DNA from 2 places in the Bradyrhizobium sp. USDA 4473 genome. Region 1 is predicted to be linked to the other one. Evidence: riboswitches for the same ligand, from Rfam matches in the RefSeq annotation. Region 1 holds a riboswitch; the other holds the start of a gene.
What was found. Region 1 has a riboswitch for glycine ahead of ACVW17_RS22890 (D-amino acid dehydrogenase). Riboswitches for the same ligand answer to the same signal wherever they lie in the genome.

Region 1 (3,309 bases):
GGCCCAGCGCTTCAGCGAAGCGACGCAGTCTTCGGCCGTCACCGGCGCTCCATCGTGCCACTTCAGGCCGTCGCGCAGCGTGAACGTGTAGGTGAGCTTGTCGTCGGAGACCTTCCAGTCCGCCATCTGCGGCTGGATCTTGAAGTTGGCATCCGTCGCCAGCAGCGTGTCGTAGATCATGTAGCCGTGGTCGCGCGTGATATAGGCTGTGGTTAGAATCGGATCGATGACGCGCAGGTCCGAATGCATCACCGCGGTGATGGTCTTGTCCGCGGCCCATCGCCTGCGGCGCAAACGACAATTCCTGCGGTGCGAATGACAGCGCAAGCGCCGACAACGCAGCCGCGAGCGTGCGGCGTTTCCAACGCGAGATAGGGAACATGCAAATCTCTCCTGACGTGTAACTGGTCAAAGCCGGCTTATTCGTTATGCATGCGGTCCGTTATTTAGGCGAACTAACATGCTGTATGGCTTGTGAAATCGAGACTTGCACCAAGCGCCAAGCGCGTCAATCGGTTTCGATCCGGATCGGACGTACACAAACGAATGAGGCCGCGGGCCGGATTTTGGCTTTACAAAATCGTCGGCGGAGATTTTCGTGAGCGCCGCGCGATGCCGGCGCCGTCAGAACAACAAGAGAGAACAACGATGAACCCCGCCAATCTCCCCTTTGACTCCGAAGCGATGCTGCAGGGCCTGCGCAGCTGGGTGGAATGCGAGAGCCCGACCTGGGACGCGGCTGCGGTCGAGCGCATGCTCGATCTCGCCGCGCGCGAGATGGCGGTCATGGGTGCGACGATCGAACGCATCGCCGGACGCCAGGGCTTTGCCGGCTGCGTCCGCGCCCGCTTTCCGCATCCGAAGCAGGGTCAGCCCGGCATCCTGATATCAGGCCATCTCGACACCGTGCACCCGGTCGGCACCATTGAGAAGCTCAAATGGCGCCGCGAAGGCAACAAATGCTTCGGGCCCGGCATCTTCGACATGAAGGGCGGCAACTATCTGTCGATCGAGGCCATCAGGCAATTGGCCCGCGCGTCCTTCACGACGCCGTTGCCGATCACCGTGCTGTTCACACCCGATGAAGAGGTCGGCACACCGTCGACGCGCGACATCATCGAGGCGGAAGCCGCGCGCAACAAATATGTGCTGGTGCCGGAGCCCGGCCGGCCGAACAACGGTGTCGTCACCGGCCGCTACGCGATCGCGCGCTTCAATCTGGAAGCCACCGGCAAGCCGAGCCATGCCGGCGCGACGCTGTCCTCCGGCCGCTCCGCGATCCGCGAAATGGCCCGTCAAATCATCGCCATCGACGGCATGACCACCGAGGACTGCACCTTCTCGGTCGGCATCGTGCATGGCGGCCAGTGGGTCAATTGCGTCGCCACGACCTGCACCGGCGAAGCGCTCAGCATGGCCAAGCGGCAGGCCGATCTCGATCGCGGCGTCGAACGCATGCTGGCGCTGTCCGGCACCGCCAACGACGTAACCTTCAAGGTGACGCGCGGCGTCACGCGCCCGGTGTGGGAGCCGGATGCCGGCACCATGGCTCTATACGAAAAGGCAAAGGGCCTTGCGGCCGGGATGGGCCTCGATCTTCCGCACGGCAGCGCCGGCGGTGGATCGGACGGCAACTTCACCGGTGCGATGGGCATCCCCACGCTCGATGGTCTCGGCGTTCGCGGCGCCGATGCACATACGCTCAACGAGCATATCGAGGTCGACAGCCTGGCCGAGCGCGGCCGCCTGATGGCGGCGCTGCTGGCGACGCTGGACTGATTGCACTGCACAACACGTTGGCACTGCCGGATCGAAATTTAGCCTTGTCCAATTTTAAGGCTTCGCCTACGGTCCGGCCGTCCAACGCGACGATGCGGGAGAGATCGAGGCGACAACATTCGTGTTGTCAGCTTCGGCGCCGATGGAGCAACCGCCCCGGAAACTCTCAGGCAAAAGGACTGTATCGTCAGGACGATCTGGAGAGAGACGGACATGGCCGCAGATCAAGGGCCGTGACGTCCACCGAAGGGGATAGTTCGCGTCCGGGCCCCGGCCCGGTGCGGATCAAGCTCTCAGGTACCGTGACAGATGGGGCGTCGAAACACCCGGTTTCACCGGTGGTTCGGCGACTCTAACAACACGGGAGCCTGAAGACCATCATGCCTCACATTGCGATCATTGGCGCCGGCATCACCGGCGTGACGACGGCCTATGCCCTGCTCGAACGCGGCTACAAGGTGACTGTGCTCGACAGGCATCGCTACGCCGCGATGGAAACCTCATTCGCCAATGGCGGACAGTTGTCCGCCAGCAACGCCGAAGTCTGGAACAGCGCGGCGACCATTCTCAAGGGGCTGCGCTGGATGCTGAGAAGCGACGCGCCGCTCTTGATGAACCCGAAGCCGAGCTGGCACAAATATTCCTGGATCGGCGAGTTCGTCGGTGGCATCGCGCGCTATCGCAGCAACACCATCGAGACCACGCGGCTCGCCATCGAAGCGCGCAAGCATCTGTTCTCGATCGCCGAGCGCGAGAACATCGCCTTCGATCTCGAACGCCGCGGCATCCTGCACGTCTATCACGACAAGGCCGGCTTCGAGGCAGGCCTGCGGGTCAACACCTTGCTGCAGCAAGGCGGGCTCGACCGCCGGCCGGTGACACCGGACGAGATCCGCAGCATCGAACCCGCGCTGCAAACCGCCTGCTATGGTGGCTTCTTCACGCCGTCCGACGCCACCGGCGATATCCACAAGTTCACGCGCGGCCTCGCCGAGGCTTGTGCGCGGCGCGGCGCGAGCTTCATCCATGAGGCCGACGTCGACACGGTCGCGCGCGGCGACGACGGCTTCCGCATCGGCTGGAACGAAACCGCGTCGCACGATGCCGAGCCCGCGACGCGGCACGAATTGCAGGCCGACGGCCTCGTGATTTGCGCGGGCGTGGCGAGCCGCCGCTTCGCGGGCTTACTCAACGACCGCGTCAACGTCTATCCGGTGAAGGGCTATTCGATCACGGTGCAGCTCGATGCGCCGCAAAGCCGGGACGCCGCGCCGACCGTCAGTCTGCTCGACGAAGCCGCCAAGATCGTCACCAGCAGGCTCGGCGCCGACCGCTTCCGCATTGCCGGCACCGCCGAGTTCAACGGCTTCAACCGCGATATCAGGGCCGACCGCATCCAGCCGCTGGTGGATTGGGTGCGCCATCATTTCCCCGGGGTCGATACATCCAAAGTCGTGCCGTGGGCGGGGCTGCGTCCGATGATGCCGAACATGATGCCCGGTGGTGCGCGCCGGCCGGATTCCAGGCGTG
Region 2 (3,309 bases), 140 kb from region 1:
GTTCTCCAGGATGTTGCGCTGGATCACCGCCGGCAGGATGGTGCCGGAATAGCCCTGTCCGATCAGCGACGTGAACACCTGGTTCTGCGCGGCGAGCTCGCTCATATGCGCGAGCGCCTCGGTCTCGCTCAGCGCGCGGCCGAGATCGAGCGGCGCCTTCTGGCGGATCGACGCCGGCAGCGTCTCGTTCATCAGCGCTTGCAGGCTCGCGGCGCCCACCGTCTCCAGCATTGCGTTGACGTCGCGCGGTGACGGTCCGATGTGGCGGCGGACGAAATCGGTGACGGCTTCGTTGATCGGCTTGAAGGGCGCGTTCATGACGGGGTCCTCGTTGTCAGCCGTCATACCCCGCAAAAGCGGGGTATCCAGTACGCCGGGACAGCAGTGGTTAAGCTGAAGGGCCGCGGCGTACTGGGTCGCCCGATCAAGTCGGGCGATGACAGGGAGTGTGTGGTCGCAATCTGCTTCATTCTCTCAGGCGGTGTGCGCGGCGTAGGCGGCTTCATCCATCAGGCCGCCGAGCTCGCCCTTGTCTGATATCTTCAGCTTGAAGAACCAGGCCTTGCCGCCGGCATCCGAATTGACCAGCGCGGGATCGGCCGTGAGCGCCTCGTTGACCTCGACCACTTCGCCGGTGATCGGCGCATAGACGTCGGAGGCGGCCTTGACGGATTCGACGACGGCGGCGGCCTCGGCCTTTTTCAGGCTGCGGCCGATCTTGGGCAGTTCGACGAACACCACGTCGCCGAGCTGCGATTGCGCATAATCGGTAATCCCGATCGTGGCGACATCGCCCTCGATGCGGAGCCATTCGTGGTCGGACGTGTACAGCGTCGTCATGGGGATCGATCCTTCAGCGTTTGTAGGTATTGGGGATGAAGGGCGTTGCGGCGACTTTCAGCGGCAGCCGCTGGCCGCGCACTTCGGCGAAAACGGTGGTGCCGAGCGCGGAGAGGGCGGTCGGCAGATAGCCCATCGCAACCGGCGCATTGAGGCTCGGGCCGAAGCCGCCCGAGGTCACCTTGCCGATCTGCTCGGTCGAGCTGGCGTCGGCAAACAGCGCGGCGCCTTCGCGCACCGGCGCACGGCCATCGGGCCTTAAGCCGACGCGGCGGCGGGTGGCGCCATCAGCGAATTGCGCGAGGATCTTGTCGGCGCCGGGAAAGCCGCCGGCGCGGGCGCCGCCGCTGCGGCGGACCTTCTGCACCGACCATTCCAGCGCGCCTTCGACCGGCGTGGTGGTGGTGTCGATATCGTGACCGTAGAGGCAGAGCCCGGCTTCGAGCCGCAGGCTGTCGCGCGCGCCGAGCCCGATCGGCAGCACGTCGGGATTGTCGAGCAGCGCGGTGACCAGGGCTTCCGCCTTGTCCGCGGGTACTGAAATCTCAAAGCCGTCCTCGCCGGTGTAACCGGAGCGCGAGACGAAGCAGTCGATCTCGGCGACGCGGCGCGGGCCGGCGTCCATGAATTTCATCGAACTGACATCTGGACAAAGCTTTGCCAGTGCCGCTTCCGCTTTCGGCCCCTGCAGCGCGATCAGCGCGCGGTCGGCCAGCGACACGATCTCGCAGCTGTCGGAAAGATTCGCTCGCAGATGCGCCTCGTCCGCGTCCTTGCAGGCGGCGTTGACCACCAGGAATAGATGATCGCCGAAATTCGCCACCATCAAATCGTCGAGCAGGCCGCCGTCCTTGTTGGTGAATTGCGCGTAGCGCTGCCGTCCCGGCGCGATGCCGACGATGTCCTGCGGCACCAGTTTTTCCAGCGCGAGCGCCGCGTCTGCGATCTTGCCGGATTTGGCCTTCAGCACGAGCTGTCCCATGTGGGACACGTCGAACAGACCGGCGTCCTTGCGGGTGTGCAAATGCTCCCTCAGCACGCCGGCCGTGTATTGCACCGGCATGTCATAGCCGGCGAACGGCACCATCTTGGCGCCGCGCGCCAGATGCAGCGCGTGCAGCGGGGTCTGTTTCAGCGGGGAAGTTTCGCGCACAAGCATCACAGGGCCCTCGCGGTTCCCGCCGGGGACCTATTTCCCCTTGAGAAACCTGCAGAAAGCCCCATCTGTCGCTGTGCCTGAGAGTATTATCCCGTCGGCGGACGCAATCGGGGAGAACCCCAGCGCCTCTTTCCAGATGTCAGACGTCACGCGGTCCTTTTGCCTGAGAGTTTCCGGGGCGGTTGCTCCTTCGGCGCCGGCCCAGGACAGGGCCAGTCTCTCCCGACGTGACTACTTACAGGTAGGACCAAAACACGGCCCCGCCAAGGCTGTCAACGCACCCGGACGACTATCAACGGGCTTTGTGCTGTTGCGGCAAGCCCATGATCCGGCTGCACAGTTTCTGGACACCGCAGCTGGCAATGTCTAAAAGCGTTCGGCCGGAAAATGACGCCTTTTTGCGGCTGGCCGGCCCCTTTTTCCGATTGGATGAACATGAGCAGCGTCAACGACATCAGGTCGACATTTCTGAACTTCTTCAAGGCGAACGGCCACGAGATCGTGGCCTCGTCGCCGCTGGTGCCGCGCAACGACCCGACCCTGATGTTCACCAATGCCGGCATGGTGCAGTTCAAGAACGTCTTCACCGGCGTCGAGAAGCGCGGCTATCAGCGCGCCACGACGTCGCAGAAATGCGTGCGCGCCGGCGGCAAGCATAACGACCTCGACAATGTCGGCTACACCGCGCGCCATCTCACCTTCTTCGAGATGCTCGGCAACTTCTCGTTCGGCGACTACTTCAAGGAGCGCGCGATCGAGCTCGCCTGGAATCTGATCACCAGGGATTTCGGGCTGAAGAAGGACAAGCTGCTGGTCACGGTCTACCACACCGACGACGAGGCGGCCGGCTACTGGAAGAAGATCGCGGGCTTCTCGGACGACCGCATCATCCGCATCCCGACCTCGGACAATTTCTGGGCGATGGGCGATACCGGTCCCTGCGGTCCGTGCTCCGAGATCTTCATCGATCGCGGCGAGCACATCTGGGGCGGACCTCCGGGTAGCCCCGAGGAGGACGGCGATCGCTTCCTCGAGTTCTGGAATCTGGTGTTCATGCAATACGAGCAGGTGACGAAGGAGGAGCGCGTGGCGCTGCCGCGCCCCTCGATCGACACCGGCATGGGCCTCGAGCGCATGGCCTGCATCCTGCAGGGCGTCGAGAGCGTGTTCGAGACCGATCTGTTCCGCCATCTGATCGACGCAGCCTCGTCGGCGCTCGGCCATGAGCCGAACGCGCAGAACGTCGCGTCGTATCGCGTCATCGCCGACCATCTGCGCTCGTCGGCGTTCCTGATCGCCGACGGCGTGCT

Region 2: it holds a riboswitch for glycine, as region 1 does, so the genes downstream of both, gcvT (glycine cleavage system aminomethyltransferase GcvT) here and ACVW17_RS22890 (D-amino acid dehydrogenase) in region 1, are expected to answer to the same signal.

Annotation. Positions count from the first base shown of each region.
Region 1 is NZ_JBSSGE010000001.1:4,907,515-4,910,823, reverse strand. Features, by position in the region: partial or broken gene ACVW17_RS22900 (ABC transporter substrate-binding protein) at 1-382, opposite strand, end outside; gene ACVW17_RS22895 (M20/M25/M40 family metallo-hydrolase) at 649-1,779, shown strand; glycine riboswitch at 1,865-1,971, shown strand; glycine riboswitch at 1,975-2,090, shown strand; partial or broken gene ACVW17_RS22890 (D-amino acid dehydrogenase) at 2,160-3,309, shown strand, end outside.
Region 2 is NZ_JBSSGE010000001.1:4,768,027-4,771,335, forward strand. Features, by position in the region: gene gcvP (aminomethyl-transferring glycine dehydrogenase) at 1-318, opposite strand, end outside; gene gcvH (glycine cleavage system protein GcvH) at 475-840, opposite strand; gene gcvT (glycine cleavage system aminomethyltransferase GcvT) at 854-1,999, opposite strand; glycine riboswitch at 2,142-2,234, opposite strand; gene alaS (alanine--tRNA ligase) at 2,435-3,309, shown strand, end outside.